DNA from 4 places in the Vibrio apostichopi genome. Region 4 is predicted to be linked to each of the others. Evidence: predicted binding sites of a transcription regulator. Region 4 holds the regulator's gene; each other region holds the start of a gene.
The links. The regulator PurR, encoded in region 4, represses purine synthesis genes. The targets are predictions, from matches to a motif close to TNANGNAAACGTTTNCNTNA.

Region 1 (4,765 bases), 290 kb from region 4:
GCTTGCCAACGTGAAAGGCTTGGATCTTGAAGATATTATTGAGTTCAAAGAGACCTTAACCGTGTTACTCATTTCTGCCTTGTTTATCTTACTGGCGAGTCGACTCGATTCAGGAACTTTCCTCTCGATAGGTTGGGGCGGTATTGGCTTATTAGCGGTCGTTATGCTGGTGGCTCGCCCGCTGAGTGTGTGGATCAGTGGGATCGGCACGGATCTTACCTCGGCAGATAAATGGTTTTTAAGCTGGATGGCGCCTCGCGGGATCGTCGCGGCTGCGGTTTCTTCTCTGTTTGCTATCAAACTTCAAGAGAAGCAATTGATTGAAGGGGCAGATTTACTGGTGCCAATGGTGTTCTTGGTCATCATCGGTACGGTTGTTATTCAGAGCCTTACCGCAAGTTGGTGGGCAAGAAGGTTGGGTGTGACGCAAGAGAAAGCGCAAGGGGTTATCTTCTTTGGCGCGACTCATTTTGCAAGACAGTTTGCCAAGGTGCTGGCGACACACAACATCAACAGTGTGCTTGCTGATACCAACTGGGAAAGCATTCGTTTGGCGCGTATGGATAACTTGAATGTCTATTTTGGTAACCCAGCCTCAAGCCATGCGGAAAACAATTTGGAATTGGATGGGATAGGGCTCGCGATGATCGTCTCGCCTTATCGTCAAACCAACCCATTAGTCAGCATGCATTATCAAGATGAGTTCGGTGAAAATAAGGTGTTTGAGCTTGAATCGACAGAGACTAAACACGAAAGGCACTCAGTGAGCCGAGATGGCAACAGAAGTCTGTTTTCGGAAGGAATTACCTATTCCAAGCTTAACTCCTTGATGGCTCAAGGTAGCCAAATTAAGAGCACGGGTTTGACCGAAGCATTTGACCTTAATGAGTTTAACGCGCTATATCCTAAAGCGATTCCATTGGGTGTGATTACTGGGGGTGACTTCCGTTTAGTGACACAAGGTTCTGATTTGGAAAAACTCATATCAACGGAGTGTGCGATCATCAGTTTATTGCCACCTTCGGATCAAAATGAAAGAGTTGACACTCCAGATAAGTAGAGAGTGCTCTGTATAAAATCGAGTCGCTGTGTATCAAAAATGAATGGCTCAGTATCAAAAAAGCCGCAACGTTTTCACGCTGCGGCTTTCTAATTTTGCTCTAGCTTATTTTACTCTAGGGCGAGGCAATTCATGCCAACGGTATTGTTACCGAGACTGTCGTTCGCAAATTACTTCGAGTGAAACTGCTCACAAGCAATCATTGTGTTCTCGATTAGGCTCGCTACTGTCATTGGACCAACACCACCCGGAACGGGTGTGATGAAGCTTGCGCTCTCTTTCGCGACATCATATTCAACATCACCAACGAGCTTGCCAGATTCCAAACGGTTGATACCTACATCGACCACAACTGCGCCTTTCTTAATCCAAGCACCAGGAATGAAGTTAGGCTTACCAACGGCTACCACAACAACATCTGCTTGACGTACATGACCTTCAAGGTCTTTGGTGAAGCGGTGGCATGTTGTTGTCGTGCAACCTGCTAGAAGAAGCTCTAGAGTCATTGGGCGGCCTACGATGTTTGATGCGCCAACAACAACCGCGTGCTTGCCGCGTAAATCGATGTTGTAACGGTCAAGCAGCGTGATGATACCTTTAGGCGTACAAGAGCGTAGCTTAGGCATACGTTGAGCCAAACGGCCTACGTTGTAAGGGTGGAAGCCATCAACGTCTTTCTCTGGCGTGATGCGCTCAAGAACGTGAGTGGTATCAATACCAGCAGGCAAAGGCAGTTGAACTAGGATGCCATCAATCTCAGGGTCTTCATTTAATTGGTCGACGAGCGTTAGCAGATCATTTTCTGTCGCCGTCGCTGGTAAATCAAAAGACTTTGAAACGAAGCCTACTTCTTGACACGCTTTACGCTTACTTCCAACGTAAACCTGAGAGGCAGGGTCTTCACCCACTAAAACTACCGCTAGGCCCGGAGCGCGCAATCCAGCTTCTGTACGAGCCTTTACACGTGCCGCAACTTCAGAGCGAACGGTTTGAGAAATTAGCTTTCCATCAATATTTTGAGCAGTCATGAATTTCCTTAGTATTGATATTCAAGTTAGTGGCTGATGTTTTGGGCGCATTATTCCAGAAAATCTTTTTGATTACCATCAAGCAAACGTTTGCTTTGGTCTATTTTCCAACACTTATAATCTCATTGCCCTTTTTTTACTCACTTGGATCAGAATGTTACACAAAGCCGTTGCTTTACTGATTCGAATTCGTATAATCCTTTCCTGTAGCGCGCCCTTAGCTCAGCTGGATAGAGCACCTCCCTTCTAAGGAGGTGGTCGAAGGTTCGAATCCTTCAGGGCGTACCACTATTTAAAGAAACCCGATAACTCTCTGAGTTGTCGGGTTTTTTGCATTTCAGAACGACTTAATCGATCAATACCATGTTTTGCATTTAGATGTCTCCGTCTTTCGGCTTTTGCTAAACTGCAACAAGCTGTGGGGTATATCTAAGACCTAACATACTGCACCTGTCTTCCAAGTAACTTTCGGTAACAACGTCGAAGCCGAATTTACCATAGTAGTCTTTGAGATGTGCTTGTGCCGAAATAAAAATTGAACAGTCAGGGTACACCTCGCGGGTTGCATCAAAGCTCACTTGCATCAGCTGGTTACCAATCTGTTTACCTCGATAATCCTTTGCTACGATCACTCGTCCGATACACACATCATTCGCATCAGAATCCAGCAGAGGAAGAACATCAATTGGGTATCCCAGCTTCTGAGCCATAATTCGGCTATAAGCGACAAGGCGTTCGTTCTCATAGCCCATGACGTGATAAGTCTCTGGGTGGTTATCTTTGCTATCCAAATCGCTGTATGGCGTATTCATATCGACGATAAAAATGTCGACTCTTTGTTGCAAGAAATCATAGAGCTCTTGAACAGACAGATCCGCAAATTTTTTAACTCTCCACTCAATCATTATTCTTCTCCTTATTATTGTGGGCTACAACATAGAGAGTATTTAAACCGAGTTCATTAACCTTTGTTAACTGGCCTTGTTACGAGGGAAAAATGACTGACTTGGTTTAATAACTGACTTGGTTTAAAGGCGATAAACCGGAAAGGGCAAAGGTATTGATTTTTTGCCTTTCGAGCATACTAAAAACACGGCTCTTTATGCGCGACTCATTTCCTTCGTTATTCATTTCATTCGGCTCATGTAATAGAAAGTTAAAATTGTTCGTTTTTTGGGGTTTACATCATTTGGTAATAAAGCCACTATGAATTCATGAAGAATAGACAAGTAAAGCTATTAGCTGGTTGGTTTAGGAATCAAACCTTCTGATTGATGGCTGATTTAGAGGAAGTAATGGCAGGAAACAGTATCGGACAACATTTCCGCGTGACTACGTTCGGAGAAAGTCACGGTATCGCACTAGGATGTATCGTAGATGGGTGCCCACCAGGATTAGAAATTACCGAAGCAGACCTTCAAAGAGATTTGGATCGTCGTCGCCCTGGTACTTCTCGTTATACAACGGCTCGCCGTGAAGCGGATGAAGTAAAGATTCTATCCGGTGTATTTGAAGGCCAAACTACGGGTACTTCTATTGGTCTATTGATTGAAAACACAGACCAACGCTCTAAAGACTATTCCGAAATTAAAGACAAGTTCCGCCCTGGCCACGCTGATTATACCTACCATCAAAAGTACGGTGTGCGTGATTACCGAGGTGGCGGTCGCTCTTCTGCTCGTGAAACTGCAATGCGTGTTGCGGCAGGTGCGATTGCGAAGAAATACCTGAAACAAGAATTTGGTGTTGAAATCCAAGCATACCTTTCTCAAATGGGTGATATCTCAATTGATAAAGTGGATTGGAACGAGATTGAAAACAACGCTTTCTTCTGTCCTGATGCCGACAAAGTACCGGAATTTGACCAACTGATTCGTGACTTGCTAAAAGAAGGCAACTCGATCGGTGCGAAGATTCAAGTGGTTGCGACTAAAGTGCCTGTGGGCCTTGGTGAGCCAATCTTTGATCGTCTAGATGCAGACATCGCGCACGCTCTAATGAGCATCAATGCGGTGAAAGGTGTTGAGATTGGTGATGGCTTCGATGTCGTTAATCAGCGCGGTAGTGAACACCGTGATCCATTAACTCCAGAAGGTTTCAGCAGTAACCACGCTGGTGGTATCTTAGGTGGTATCTCTACTGGCCAAGATATTGTGGCAAGCATTGCGCTTAAACCAACATCAAGCATTACTGTTCCTGGTGACACCATCACTAAAGATGGTGAAGCAACGCAGCTAATCACGAAAGGTCGTCACGATCCATGTGTTGGTATTCGCGCAGTGCCTATCGCAGAAGCGATGCTAGCGATTGTTTTGCTTGATCACTTGCTACGTCATCGTGGTCAAAACTTTGGTGTGACAACAGAAACGCCAAAAATCTAGTTCTGCTTCGTTTTATTCAGAACAGAATTGAAACTGATTTGATAGAAACAAAAAAGGGTTGCTTCGTAATGAAGCAACCCTTTTTATATTCTGCGTCATTGAGAATATCTAATGCACAGAGCTTTCCGGGTCAAGCTGGAACGAAGGCAAGCGCCATTTGAATCTTACGGCCGCCATACGCAGCAAGTAGCCAACCACAAGCGTAACAATCGTTGCTGTTACGTCGTTAATGCCAATCTCAAGCAAGCCTAGATATAAACCTGAAGCGACAAGGGCGACAGATGCGTACAACTCTT
Region 2 (4,765 bases), 1.0 Mb from region 4:
TGAAAGATTTACTGCTCTCTTTCAAGGGGAGAATTGGTCGTAAGACTTACTGGATTTGGAATATTTTCTACTACATAGCGATTACGGGTTTTGCTTCTGGTATCTCGGTTTTGTTCCCTGCATATTCTTACATCCTGTTACCGATCTTCCTACTGATGCTGGTTATCCCAGATCTTGCAGTCACGGCTAAGCGCTGGCACGACCGTAACAAGTCGAACCACTGGCTATTGCTGAATGTGCCACTCGTGCTAGGTCGCCTTGCTTCACCAATGGCTGCGACCACGACAGAGTCGGTATCGCCTATTCATATGGCGGCAACGGCTGCAGCATTAGTGTGTGGCTTGTGGATTCTGATTGAATGTGGCTTATTGAAAGGCACAGAAGGTCGTAACGACTACGGCGAAGATCCAGTATAAATATTGGATGATTCATCAGTAAAAAGGGAGCATTGCGCTCCTTTTTTTGTTTTTAAGATAGCTCACTTTTCTGCTTTTAATTCGTATCGCTTTAATACATTTTGGGTTCTGTATTGGGTCTAAAAGGCACAACATTTTCAGGCTGAGATTCTTCAAAGCCGCAACGACCTTGTAGAGCGTCTTGGAACTTACACACTTGGCAGCTTAATTCTTGCATCAAAACGACATTGGTGTGATGCGGGTTTTTACAACGACTAACCACTAAATCGATGTGGCTCTGTTGGGCACGAAGCCTGTCTTGCATGGTTTCTGATGCTGAACAAATCATCTGTTCGCACATCTCATGTTTGAATTGATTGAATGCTTTCGGATCGCTTTTCGCGAGTTGGACAAGTTCGTCAAAGGGGGGCAGTTTTTGATCTGGCTGTGGATGTCCCATCATTCCTTCCTTAGCACTAAGCATGTTTCATATGCTTTAAGCTTAAGAAAGAAATCTGTACAAATTTTGTTCTATTTTTATTTTCTCAATATTGAGACAGTATTAGTGGCTAGGCGTTAGGGTATAAGTACAACGACGTTCGCCAGTAATGATGTGCTCAGTGCGGCTCACATGACATTCGTCTTTGAGTAATTCTTTGAAAACATTGAGTTCTGATTGGCACAGGCTAGGGCAGCGAGTCGCAGCCTTACAGATAGGGCAGTGGTTTTCGATCAAGATGTAGTGATCGCCTTGATCTTGAAGTTCAGCCATATACCCTTCTTCTTCTCGAAGTTGGGTTAGCTTTTCAAGTTTACTCAGTAGGTTGTCGCAGCCAGACAGGGCGGTTTGGTATTGCTTTAACGTGTGTTGTTCACGTTCAGCGGCCACTTTAGCTAGCCCCTCTTTACCAAACAGATTCTCGACAGCATCTATCACTTGAATCGTGAGCTCACCGTGTCGATCTGAAAATTGACCATGACCTTGTTGAGTCAGTGACCAATGACGAGTTGGGCGACCTACTTTTACTTTGACGTCATGAAACGCAAGAATACCGTCATCTTCCAAACTTTGTAGGTGCTGTCTGGCACCCATTGTCGTCATGCCAAATTCTTCTGACAGTTGTTTCGCGGTTACCGCGCCTTGACGCTTAATGGTCTGTAAGATTTTGTCGCTTGTTTTCATACTATCTCTACCTAATGAACCTTACTATTATGAGGCAAGGTGTTTATAAAGCAAACCATTTACTATGGCGTAGGTGAAATGCACGGGTTATTGATGGCCAATAAAACAAAAGGCTGATACTTGGTATCAGCCTTCGCGTGTTCTGTTGAACCTAGTTTAGGTTTACAGGATGTGACCAATCACTTCTGGGTCTTTACGCTCTAGGTAGTGAATCGACTTGATGCGACGAATAGTACGACAGCGGCCACGGATAAGCAGTGTTTCTGTGGTTGCGATATTGCCTGTACGAGTGATGCCTTCTAGCAGGTCACCCTTAGTAATACCCGTTGCAGAGAATACAACGTTGTCGCTACGAGCCATGTCTTCCATCTTCAACACGATACCCGCCGTTACGCCCATTTCAGCACAGCGCTCTAATTCAAGCTCACCGTGTTTGCGGTTCTCTTCTGTATCGCCTTTTACCTCATGACGAGGTAGTAGACGTGCGTGCATGTCGCCGTCGAGTGCGCGAATAACCGCCGCCGAAACGACACCTTCAGGTGCGCCGCCGATGCAGTACATTACGTCGACTTCGCTGTCCGGCATACACGTTAAGATAGAAGCAGCTACATCACCGTCTGGCACTGCGAATACACGAACGCCCATCGCCTGCATGTCGGCAATCACTTGATCATGACGTGGCTTAGCAAGAGTGGTTACGACTAGTGTATCGAGTGTTTTACCTAGTGCTTTCGCAATGTTTTCTAGGTTTTCTGTCAGTGGCAGTTCTAGGTCAATCGCGCCTTTTGCGCCAGGGCCAACAACTAATTTTTCCATGTACATGTCAGGCGCTTTAAGGAAGCTACCTTTCTCACCTGCAGCCAAGACAGCCAATGCATTTGATTGGCCCATTGCTGTCATGCGTGTCCCTTCAATTGGGTCAACGGCGATATCTACAGCATCACCGCCAATACCGACGTTTTCGCCGATGTATAGCATAGGTGCATCATCGATTTCACCTTCGCCAATAACGATCTCACCGCTAATTTCGGTTTTGTTCAGTAGGCTACGCATTACTTCTACAGCAGCGCCATCTGCAGCGTTTTTATCGCCGCGGCCAAGCCACTTGTAACCAGCTAGTGCTGCACCTTCAGTGACACGAGAGAATGACATTGCTAAATCGCGTTTCATGCGGACTCCAAAATTTTCAAAGGGGGAATAGAAATTTCGCGGCGAATTTTACCATATCCCAAAGGAAACGTTTGCCTTTTTGTTTTTTGGGGATTGCTCTCGATCAATTTGCAGGTGAAAACAGGTAATATTCATCAAAATAATCAGTCTGTTGACGTGGTAGTAATAATTCACGTCAATATTCGGTAAAAAGCGCTGTTTTTTTCATCGAATGGCGCAAAATATCGAATATATAGAGTGTTTATCCTTGCTCTGCTGAGTAGAATGGGGAAATAAGTGGAGTAGACCTTCACCATCAAACGGATAACTTAAAGGTAGGCCAGAATGTCTTTTGAAGTACTAGAGCAGCTAGAAGCAAAAATTCAAACAGCAGTAGATACAATTGCACTTCTTCAAATGGAAGTGGAAGAGCTTAAAGAAGAGAAAGAAGCACTAGCAACAGAAGCTGGTGAGCTAAAAGCAAGCCGTCACGACCTAGAGCAAAAAACTCAGCAAATGCAGGAAGAGCACTCTGCATGGCAAGATCGCATCCGTAACCTTCTAGGTAAAATGGATGACGTAGAGTAATCAACTCTTCAGATTTAAAAAAAACGCCCGCTACTGAGTAGCGGGCGTTTTTGTTTGTTGTTCTAATTTTCACAGTGCTAAGTTGCAACGTACTAATTTACAAAGTGTTGGTTTGCGAATGTTAGCTTGGGTGTGATTCGTTCGAATCGTTACTCTGGCTCTTCTTCTTCAACATCCAAATCAAGTTCAACATCCAAAGGCTCAGCAGAAAGAATGATGCCCGTGTTGTCTGCGTAGAGGTAATCTTCCGGCAAGAAAGTTACGCTGCCAAAGTTGACCGGTACGTCTAATTCGCCAACACCTTCTTGGCTCGCACCAACGGGAATAGAGGCCAAAGCCTGAATACCAAGGTTCATGTCTTCGAGCTCATCGACTTCGCGTACGCAGCCGTAAACCACAATACCTTCCCACTCATTGTCTTCGGCAAGCAGGGCTATTTCAGCATCGATCAGCGCTTTTCTCAGTGAGCCGCCACCATCGATCAACAACACCCGCCCCAGACCATCTTGTTCTAATACAGACCGAATTAATGCGTTGTCTTCAAAACATTTTATCGTCGAGATCTGTCCGGCGAATGACGCTCGTCCACCGAAATTACTGAACATTGGCTCCACGACATCAACTTGATCCAAATATATGTCGCACAGTGCTGAAGTGTTGTATTCCATTAGCATACCTTTTGAACAATGAGCTTACTTTGAGTATATCGGTGCTTGATCCCTTTGCAATGATTAGTCTTAATTAACTCAATAGAGTTTGAGCTACGACAACCCCTGCAAACAGTAGATTAGTCACCAGTGAACATTTCACAATAACGGGCATCATTGGTGCAATCTGAGCCGGTTTTTCGGTTTCCCAAACGGCCTTGCCATGCTTGTACACAATAATAATGCTGAGTAAAAACGGCAGGCTAATCCAGACCGGTTTTTCTTGAATCAGTAGGTAGATGGCGAAAGACGCAAGTGCCAAACCGAGTAACGCGAAATGGTACTGCTTAGCTTTACGTTGCCCTAGGCGAACGGCCATGGTGCGCTTGCCACATTCGCTGTCGTTTTCAATATCACGCATGTTGTTGATGTTGAGAACGGCAACTGCCATTAGTCCACAGCCTAGCGCTGGAAGGAATAAGCTTGGCTCAACATGACCTGTATGTAAGAAGTAAGTACCTGAAACCCCTAACAAGCCAAAGAAGATAAACACCGATAAGTCGCCAAGGCCAATGTAACCATAAGGCTTATTACCCACGGTATAGGCAATCGCAGCGACAATCGCTAAAACACCTAACGCAATGAAAGATAAGATGTTTTCGAGTGAACTCAGTGCATGAAAAATAAGAATCAACCCTGCGATTACCGTAAATACGATATTGAGAATGATCGCTTGTTTCATGGTTTGTGCGGTGACAGCGCCCGATTGCATGGCTCTCATCGGGCCTAGGCGTTTGTCGTTA
Region 3 (4,765 bases), 1.2 Mb from region 4:
GTTCTAATACTTCGATGCGTATTTATACCAGTCGAGAGATTTCACGTATTAATATGGAGTGTCGAGGTTTCTTGCTGTTCCTCGAACAGATCAACGTACTCACGACAGAGATTCGTGAAATGGTGATTGATCGTGTGATGGGGCTTGAGACAAACGAATTTGAATTGGATGATCTGAAATGGATTATCTTAATGGTGCTATTTAATGTGCCGGGTAATGAAAGTGCTTACACGCAAATGGAAGAGCTGTTGTACACCAAAGAGCAAGGTATCTTGCATTAATACAGGCTTGTCATGAGTAGTAAGATTGATAATCAGCTTTTTTCAGCACATGAACATGCATTAGAGCATGAACCATGTCCACAGTGTGGTGGAGAGCTTCAGCTTCGCCATGGTAAGCACGGCCCATTTTTAGGCTGTAAGCAGTATCCGAGCTGTGATTACATCAAGCCTTTGCATCAAAACGATGGTCACGTGGTGAAAGAGTTGGGTGTACCGTGTCCTAAATGCCAAAATGAATTGGTACTAAGACAAGGTCGCTTTGGGATGTTTATTGGCTGTAGCAGCTATCCAGAGTGTAATCACATCGAATCTTTGGACCAACCAAAAGAACAACCTGAAGAGCAGCCACTGGTTGCTTGCCCGGAGTGTGGCAGAGGTCATTTGGTTGAGCGTAAATCTCGCTATGGCAAAACCTTCTATGCGTGTGATAACTACCCTAAGTGTAAGTTCGCAGTTAACCAACCACCAGTTATAGGTCGTTGTGAAGAGTGCCAGTTCCCGTTGTTACTTGAGAAGAAAACAGCCAGTGGTACCAAGAAACAATGTGCTGATCGCAAGTGTCATCACATTCAATCTCAATAACTCGATATTATAGCTACAAAAAAACAGCGCTCACTGAGCGCCGTTTTTGTATCCAATGAACCTTTTATATCAATAAGCCAATGTAGGGCTTACTTCATCTGCTCAGCAAACTCATGGACAGCAGGGTAGGCTTTTTTATCGAGAATATCTGCTAGTGAACATAATGTTCTTTGCAGTTCTGCGTTGTAATCAGCGCTCACGTTAATGTGGCCCATCTTACGATCTGCACGCTTCTCTTTACCATACCAATGAACATGACAACCACCTTGAGCAAGAATTGCTTCAGGAAGAGTATCTTCACCAAGAATGTTGATCATTGCGGTTGGACGAATCAGTTTAGTGCTACCTAGTGGCATACCACACACTGCACGCAGGTGGTTTTCAAACTGACAAGTCTCTGCGCCTTGCTGCGTCCAGTGGCCCGAGTTATGAACACGTGGTGCAATCTCATTAACAAGCAGTGAACCTTGAACGTCAAAGAACTCAAGTGCTAGCACGCCAACGTAATCTAAACGTTCAGCAATGGCAGTGAACATGGCTTTCGCTTGCTCTTGCAGTTCAATGTCATCAATCGCTGTCGATAAGCTCAACACGCCGTCGGTGTGAACATTTTCAGCCAGTGGGTACACCTGAATCTCACCATTGGCGCCACGAGCACCAACCAGTGATACTTCACGGTCAAACGGAACGAACTCTTCAGCCACAATCGCTTGGTTGTCGGTCGCGGCAATGCACTCAGCCATTTCTGCCCAAGTCGCGTCAACATTGTCTAATGTCTTTAAGCGCCATTGACCTTTGCCATCGTAGCCGCCAAGTGTGCTCTTCAACACCATTGGTAAGCCAACGTGAGCAATTGCAGCGTCAAAGTCTTCGCGAGAGTTAATCACGTAGTACTTAGCATTCTTCACGTTCGCTTCGTCTAACAGGGCTTTTTCAAGACGACGGTCACCGCCAGCTTTGATTGCTTCTGTTGTCGGTAAGAACTTACCGCTGCGCTCACACACTTCAAGTACATCGTAAGGGATGTGTTCGAACTCTGCAGTAATGACGTCCGCACGCTCAATCGCATTGTCTAAGCCGTTGCCTAGAATTGCTTGCGTTAATGGGTGAACAATATTTTTGCTGCCAACATCAAAAGCAGAAATTTCAATATTCAGCGGTGCCCCAGCTAGGGACATCATGCGAGCAAGTTGGCCCGCGCCTAACACAAGAACATGCATGGGAATTAGTCCTCTGCAGGGTTTGGATTAGCAAGAACCGTTTCTGTTTGCTCAGAGCGGAACGCTTCTACTTTCGCCATTACTTCTTCATTGTGTGTACCAATGATTTGAGCGGCTAGGATACCAGCGTTAGCAGCGCCAGCTTCACCTATAGCAAGAGTACCTACCGCGATACCTTTTGGCATCTGTACGATAGAAAGTAGCGAGTCCATGCCTTTCAGTGCTTTAGACTGAACAGGAACACCAAGAACTGGGACGCTTGTGAAAGCAGCCGCCATGCCCGGGAGGTGAGCTGCACCGCCAGCACCAGCAATAATCACTTTAATACCGCGCTCTTTCGCACTGGTTGCGTAGTCTGCTAGCAACTGAGGTGTACGGTGAGCAGAAACCACTTTTGTTTCGTACGCCACGCCAAACTGATCCAACATTTCTGCAGCTAGCTTCATTGTTGGCCAATCAGATTTAGAACCCATGATAATACCGACAGTCATCTCAAACTCCTTCAGGTACGATTTAATTAGTGATTAGATATTTTGCGCGCATTATACGGGTAAAATTGCTTAAGGAAAACGTTTGCGTCAGTCTAAGTTGTTAATTGATACATTTTATAAACAAATAGCTTTAGTCACAGTGAATGATAATTTGTACACTTAGCGAATTCGATAACAGAATTAATGAGGCAACCCGTGGATAACTTTCAACATACATTGCAGGCATTACAGCAAGGTGAAGTCATTGCTTACCCGACTGAAGGCGTTTTTGGGGTCGGTTGTGATCCCGATAATCCACAAGCCATTAAGAAATTGCTCGACTTAAAACAGCGACCGATGGAGAAAGGGTTGATCTTAATAGCAGCAAGTTACGAGCAATTGTTGCCTTATATTGACGAAAGCCAACTGACTGAAGCACAGTTAGCGACAGTGAAAGCAACATGGCCGGGTCCGGTCACTTGGATCATGCCAACCAGTAGCAAAGTAACTGATTGGGTCAGCGGCCAGTTTGATTCCATCGCGGTACGAGTGACGGATCACCCTTTGGTTCAAAGAATGTGTAATGAGTTCGGCAAGCCGTTAACCTCTACCAGTGCCAACCTGACTGGCGAGCCGCCTTGTATGACGACTGAAGAAGTTCAACAGCAACTGGGTCAACACTTAGTCGCGATTCTAGAAGGTCAAACGGGTGGCCGTGAGAAGCCAAGCGAAATTAGAGATGCAAAAACGTCGAAAATATTAAGACAGGGTTAAACCCTGCAAAGGAAGTAAGATGTCAGCAATTGATAAAGAAGCAGTAAAGCAGTTTTTACTGAGCCTACAAGATTCGATTTGCCAGCAGCTTGAGCAGGCTGATGGTGTAGCGTTGTTTGAAGAAGATGCATGGGAGCGAGAACCTGGCGATCGTCTAGGTGGCGGTGGTCGTACTCGCGTGATGACCAATGGTGCTTTATTTGAACAGGGTGGAGTTAACTTCTCTCACGTCGCTGGTAAAGCGATGCCTGCCTCTGCAACCGCTCACCGTCCTGAGTTAGCCGGACGAAAGTTTGAAGCGATGGGTGTGTCGTTAGTTATCCACCCTAAAAACCCTTATATCCCAACCTCACACGCCAACGTACGCTTCTTTATTGCTGAAAAGGAAGGGGAAGACCCTATCTGGTGGTTCGGTGGTGGTTTTGATTTAACTCCATTCTATCCTTTCGATGAAGATTGCCAATCTTGGCATCAAACCGCTAAAGACCTGTGTGCACCATTTGGTGATGACGTTTATCAAGAACACAAGGAATGGTGTGACAAGTACTTCTATTTGCCTCACCGAGACGAAACACGTGGTGTTGGTGGTCTGTTCTTTGATGATCTGAATGAGTGGGGTTTCTATAAGAGCTTTGCTTATATGCAGGCTGTCGGTGAAGGCTTTGCAGCCGCCTATCTACCAATTGTAGAACGACGAAAAGATACGTCTTACGGTGAGCGCGAGCGTGACTTCCAACTTTATCGTCGTGGCCGCTATGTTGAATTCAACCTAGTTTACGACCGTGGTACCTTATTTGGTCTGCAAAGCGGTGGGCGCACAGAGTCTATATTGATGTCGATGCCGCCGTTGGCTCGTTGGGAATATCGCTATGAACCGCAAGCGGGCTCACCAGAAGCTCTGCTTTATAGTGACTACCTCAAACCTCGAGTTTGGTAGTTCTTCCTTCCTTATAGGGATAGTGATAGGGTCATCTACATAGATGACCCTTTTTATTATTTCTGTTAGGTAAGGATATGACACAGCAAGTAGATCGTTATGCCGTTTTCGGTAATCCTATTGGGCAAAGCAAATCGCCATTCATTCATACATTATTTGCTCGCCAAACCAGCCAACAACTTACCTATACAGCACTTCAGCCAGAACAAGGTGAATTCATCACTGCTGCCCAAGCGTTTTTTAGTGAAGGTGGTAGAGGGTGTAATGTCACAGCGCCATTTAAAGAAGATGCTTATCAGTTCGCTAATCGCCTGACTGAAAGAGCTGAACTAGCAGGTGCTGTAAACACACTGAAGAAGCTCGATGATGGAGATATTATTGGTGATAACACCGATGGTGAAGGTTTAGTTCAAGATCTTCTTCAACATCAAGTAGTCCTAGAAGGGGCTCGCGTTCTTCTGCTTGGTGCTGGTGGTGCTGCTCGAGGAGTGATTCAACCTC
Region 4 (4,765 bases):
AAAAATAAAAAGATGGTGTTAGTAACATCGGCGAGCCACATGACTCGCGCCCTGAATGAGTTCCATGCGGCAGGCATGAAGCCATTACCCGCACCAACTAACTACCTTGCACAAGAAGGCATTGTTGAACCTTGGAATAAGTACATGCCTAAAGCGCTCTATCTTGAACAGACAGAACGTTACTGGCACGAAACGATGGGATTGGTTTGGCAGAGCCTACGTGATTGGCTAGACACTAGTAATGACAATATCGAAGAACCTGTCGTTATCCCTGAACCTTCTATTTTAGAAGAAGACGATGGTGTAGCTTCTGCAGCGCAGTCTTAATGAGAGTTATTGATTTCAAATAGCTGCTTTAGTGTCACTGCTTTCACGTAACGGCTTTCGAGTTACTCATGAATCGTCAAGAAAGCTATAAGCTATAAGCTATAAAATGAAACGCAAATAAAAAGCCGAGACATCAATGATGTCTCGGCTTTTTTACGTTCAAATTTTGTTGCTGACTAGAACTCCTAAAGGGAATCAGTCTCCAGCAAACATGTAACCTTCACCGTGAACCGTCACAAAGATTTGTGGGTTCTTAGGGTCAAACTCCATCTTCGCACGCATGCGACGGATTAACACGTCGATGGTTCGGTCATTTGGAGCATCCACTCGGTGGCTGATCATGTTCAAAATACGTTCACGACTTAACACTTGGTTAGGGTAAGAAGAAAGCGCAACGAGCAGCTCATATTCTGCTTTAGTCAGCTTAACTGGCTCACCGTTTTTACTTAAAGCACGACGAGGGATATCAAACGTCCACTCACCAAAACGAACCACAGATTCGTCTTCTGCTTCAACTGTCGCACCAACCGCTGTTTTACGAGCAGCAGCAATACGCCAAAGTAAGTTTTTAACTCGAACTAATAACTCGCGAAGTTCGAAGGGTTTAGTAACATAATCGTCTGCGCCCATTTCTAGGCCTACAATTTTGTCGATGCTATCCGTGCGTCCAGTAACTAAAATAATCCCAATGTCCGATTGACTGCGTAATTCGCGAGTTAGCATCAATCCATCTTCGCCTGGTAAGTTGATGTCTAGCATAATGAGGTCAACGTTGTTTTCTTCCAACACGTTTCTCATTTGAGCGCCGCTTTCCGCTTCACTCACTGTGTAACCTTCGTTCTGGAAATATCCAACCAGCTTACTGCGGGTTACCACATCATCTTCTACGACTAATACGTGATAGCTCATCTACACCACTTTTCTTATTTAATAGTTTCAGTAACCATTCTATTCATAACTAGTAACAATTCTAGTGGTACAGCAGATAAAAGCGAGAAACATGAATCTTTTTTGATACAAGACAATCTAAAACCTTGCTATTTATCGTCCATCGCAATTCAATATAGGCATTACGACTAACGAGTCACTTTGCGTTTAGCAAATAACCTTGTTATTGAGCCTTGGTGTGCTTATGCCCAAATGACTTCACGATGCTTGGGTATATAAACATCACAAGACTAAATCAGGATCTATGAAATGAAAGATACGAAAGCATTCAACGAACAAAGAGCTGAAATATACTGGTGGCTATCAAGCTTGTTCGCTAAAGAGCTCACACAAGAAGAACTCGATCACTACCACTCTGTTGAGATTCGTTCTTTTCTGACTGGTTTAGGCGAAAACGAAACACTTAAGCCTGCGATTGATAAACTGGTAGACGCATTGAACCGTCTACAAACACGTGAAGATGCCCAACTAGAACTGTCTGCTGACTTCTGCGATCTATTCTTAAAGACAGATAAACATGGTGCTCTACCTTACGCTTCAATGTATATCGGCGAAACGGGTCTGTTAAACGACAAGCCAGCCAAAGACATGGAAGACATCATGGCTAAGCACAACTTGGTGGTAAACCAAGATCTAAAAGAACCAGCCGACCACATTGCTATCGAACTTGATTTCCTTGGTAATCTCATCATCCGTTCAAATGAAACTGAGCTTGAAGAAGAATTAGAAAAATCGTTCGCTGTTCAACAACAGTTTATTGAACAACAACTTCTTACTTGGGTACCAAAGTTCAACGCTAGATGTCGTGAGATCGATTCATTCGGTTTCTATGCATCGGTTGCCTCTCTTCTCGTTGCCTTCTGTAATCTGGACACTCAGTATTTAGCGGGTGAATAAGATTCGCTGATGATTAAGTAAACAAATTCAATAAAATGTGACAATTCACCCAGATTTCTGGGTGAATTTTATTGCGAGTAATTTCTAGTCAGTCTAAAATTGTGACCGCAAACGATAAAATATGAAACATTCACGAAATGCTATGCTTATTTAAGTTCAGAGCATTTCGGTGTTAAGACAAGCCGCTCAATAGCGGTTTTTTGTTTTTTAGCACTTTAATACCCCAAAGAGCCCTACAAATTTAAGCTCTTAGTTAGGTAGCTTAACGGCTACTTTATTCCGTACTTTGGGAAAGTAGCTTCTAATAGGATAAAACCATGGCCACGATAAAAGATGTCGCTCGCTTAGCAGGCGTATCAACTACCACCGTTTCTCACGTAATCAACAAAACGCGTTTTGTTGCAGAAGCGACTCAAGAGAAAGTAAACAAAGCCGTTGACGAATTAAACTACGCGCCAAGTGCTGTTGCTCGTAGCTTGAAATGCAATTCAACACGCACTATCGGCATGCTAGTGACTCAATCAACAAACCTCTTCTTCTCTGAAGTGATCGATGGTGTTGAAAGCTACTGCTACCGTCAAGGTTACACTTTGATTCTGTGTAACACGGGTGGTATCTATGAGAAGCAACGTGACTACATTCGAATGCTTGCAGAAAAACGTGTAGATGGCATCTTGGTTATGTGTTCTGACTTAACAGAAGAACTTCGTGGCATGTTAGATCGCCATGCAGATATCCCAAAAGTTGTCATGGATTGGGGGCCTGAAACCTCTCAGGCTGATAAAATCATCGATAACTCTGAAGAAGGCGGCTACCTAGCAACTAAGTACCTGCTAGAACGTGGTCACACAAAGATTGCTTGTTTAAGTGGCCACTTAGACAAAGCAGCATGTGTAGAACGCATCGCGGGTTACAAACGCGCACTCAATGAAGCGAAGGTCACAACCGACGAAAAGCTCATCATTGAAGGTAACTTTGAGTGTGATACCGCTGTACTTGCGGCTGATAAAATTGCTCAGATGGAAGATCGCCCTACCGCTGTGTTCTGTTTTAACGACACAATGGCACTTGGCCTAATGAGTCGCCTGCAACAGCAAGGCATTCGTATTCCTGAAGATATTTCGGTTATCGGTTACGACAACATTGAACTTGCAGAATACTTCTCTCCACCATTGACGACGGTTCACCAACCTAAACGTCGTGTTGGTAAAAATGCATTCGAAATTTTATTGGAACGCATTAAAGATAAAGATCATGAAAAACGTGTCTTCGAAATGCATCCTGAAATTGTTGAACGAAGCACAGTTAAAACGTTAAATTAATTGATAAATCGAGTTTAATTTCATTAAGCGCACCTTTGGGTGCGCTTTTTTTATAAGCAGCCAAAATAAACCCAGTTGCATAACACCAAGATCATTAATTGAAGCAACATCACATTTTGAAATATCAGGTGTGAGCCTCATTCAACAAAAACTTTATTCTATTAAGTCAGTCACGCACAGGGCAAACCACTCGAAAGAGTGAGACGCAAAGCTTCCGGCCTAAACCACTCGTTGGTATGGTAGCGGGGTTACCGATGGCAAAATGCAGTAGTTACTAACAATTTAGTAATTTACGGCTTATTGACAATTTAATTGCAACATTTTGCTAATCTCTCGGACCTGCTTATTTGGTGGCGTAGTTCAAATACACCGAGATAAATAACATGGATAAACCGATACTAAAGGACTCAATGAAATTATTTGAGCCCCTAGGAAAAATAAAATCACGCTCAATGTTTGGTGGATTCGGGCTTTTTGCTGATGACACTATGTTTGCTCTGGTTGTAAATGACCAGCTGCACATAAGAGCGGACAAAGACACAACAAAGCAATTCGAGCAACAAGGGTTTCAACCATACGTCTACAAAAAACGTGGTTTCCCTGTCGTCACTAAGTATTTCGCATTGCCGGAAGGTTTGTGGCAAGACCAAGAAAAAATCTTGCAACTTGCTACGACGTCTCTGGGTTTTGCTAAAGAAGAGAAAGCTGAGCAGTCTTCTGCTAAGCCAACTCGACTAAAGGACCTCCCTAACCTTCGACTGGCTACCGAGCGTATGTTGAAAAAGGCGGGGATCGATTCCGTAGAATGTTTATATGAATCTGGCTCTGTAAACGCATTTAACGCCATCAAGGAATCGCATGCTTCCTCAGTCAGCATTGAGCTGCTTTGGGCGCTTGAAGGTGCGATCAATGGTACTCATTGGTCTGTAATACCGCAGCAACGTCGTGAAGAGCTTATCAGTCGCGTCAATTAATATTGTCAGTTCAAACTATCTACATAACTAAGCCGCATTCTTGCGGCTTTTTTTATAAAAGTTGTACCGTCCTAAATATGGTTGACACATTTCCAACATGAAATTGGAGAGTGTCATGAAAACAACAAGTAGACGTACTCAACGAGATTATTCTCTTGCCTTTAAATTGGCAGTCGTAAGCCAAGTTGAAAAAGGCGAAATGACTTATAAGCAAGCTCAAGAACGTTATGGGATCCAAGGTCGCTCTACCGTTTTAGTTTGGCTTCGCAAACATGGTCAACTAGATTGGTCTAAAGG

Region 1: a site for PurR is predicted at 2,167-2,186, ahead of folD (bifunctional methylenetetrahydrofolate dehydrogenase/methenyltetrahydrofolate cyclohydrolase FolD). Genes of this name have one in related genera too.
Region 2: a site for PurR is predicted at 2,808-2,827, ahead of glpX (class II fructose-bisphosphatase). Genes of this name have one in related genera too.
Region 3: a site for PurR is predicted at 2,645-2,664, ahead of purE (5-(carboxyamino)imidazole ribonucleotide mutase). Genes of this name have one in related genera too.

What each region holds. Positions count from the first base shown of each region.
Region 1 covers NZ_AP028067.1:2,777,622-2,782,386, reverse strand. The annotation lists gene QUF19_RS12355 (cation:proton antiporter) at 1-1,060, shown strand, start outside; gene folD (bifunctional methylenetetrahydrofolate dehydrogenase/methenyltetrahydrofolate cyclohydrolase FolD) at 1,231-2,088, opposite strand; tRNA gene QUF19_RS12345 (tRNA-Arg) at 2,300-2,376, shown strand; gene QUF19_RS12340 (GNAT family N-acetyltransferase) at 2,490-2,993, opposite strand; gene aroC (chorismate synthase) at 3,384-4,469, shown strand; gene QUF19_RS12330 (trimeric intracellular cation channel family protein) at 4,578-4,765, opposite strand, start outside.
Region 2 covers NZ_AP028067.1:3,510,867-3,515,631, reverse strand. The annotation lists gene QUF19_RS15805 (DUF805 domain-containing protein) at 1-416, shown strand, start outside; gene QUF19_RS15800 (DUF3135 domain-containing protein) at 508-855, opposite strand; gene QUF19_RS15795 (helix-turn-helix transcriptional regulator) at 958-1,578, opposite strand; gene glpX (class II fructose-bisphosphatase) at 1,741-2,748, opposite strand; gene zapB (cell division protein ZapB) at 3,073-3,315, shown strand; gene rraA (ribonuclease E activity regulator RraA) at 3,465-3,983, opposite strand; gene QUF19_RS15775 (1,4-dihydroxy-2-naphthoate polyprenyltransferase) at 4,057-4,765, opposite strand, start outside.
Region 3 covers NZ_AP028067.1:3,741,195-3,745,959, reverse strand. The annotation lists gene QUF19_RS16860 (DUF494 family protein) at 1-281, shown strand, start outside; gene QUF19_RS16855 (DNA topoisomerase family protein) at 294-863, shown strand; gene QUF19_RS16850 (5-(carboxyamino)imidazole ribonucleotide synthase) at 953-2,083, opposite strand; gene purE (5-(carboxyamino)imidazole ribonucleotide mutase) at 2,089-2,574, opposite strand; gene tsaC (L-threonylcarbamoyladenylate synthase type 1 TsaC) at 2,770-3,327, shown strand; gene hemF (oxygen-dependent coproporphyrinogen oxidase) at 3,347-4,264, shown strand; gene aroE (shikimate dehydrogenase) at 4,342-4,765, shown strand, end outside.
Region 4 covers NZ_AP028067.1:2,491,727-2,496,491, forward strand. The annotation lists gene elyC (envelope biogenesis factor ElyC) at 1-327, shown strand, start outside; gene torR (two-component system response regulator TorR) at 523-1,236, opposite strand; gene torD (molecular chaperone TorD) at 1,525-2,172, shown strand; gene purR (HTH-type transcriptional repressor PurR) at 2,490-3,494, shown strand; cyclic di-GMP riboswitch class I at 3,665-3,750, shown strand; gene QUF19_RS11085 (TfoX/Sxy family DNA transformation protein) at 3,878-4,468, shown strand; partial or broken gene QUF19_RS11090 (IS3 family transposase) at 4,584-4,765, shown strand, end outside.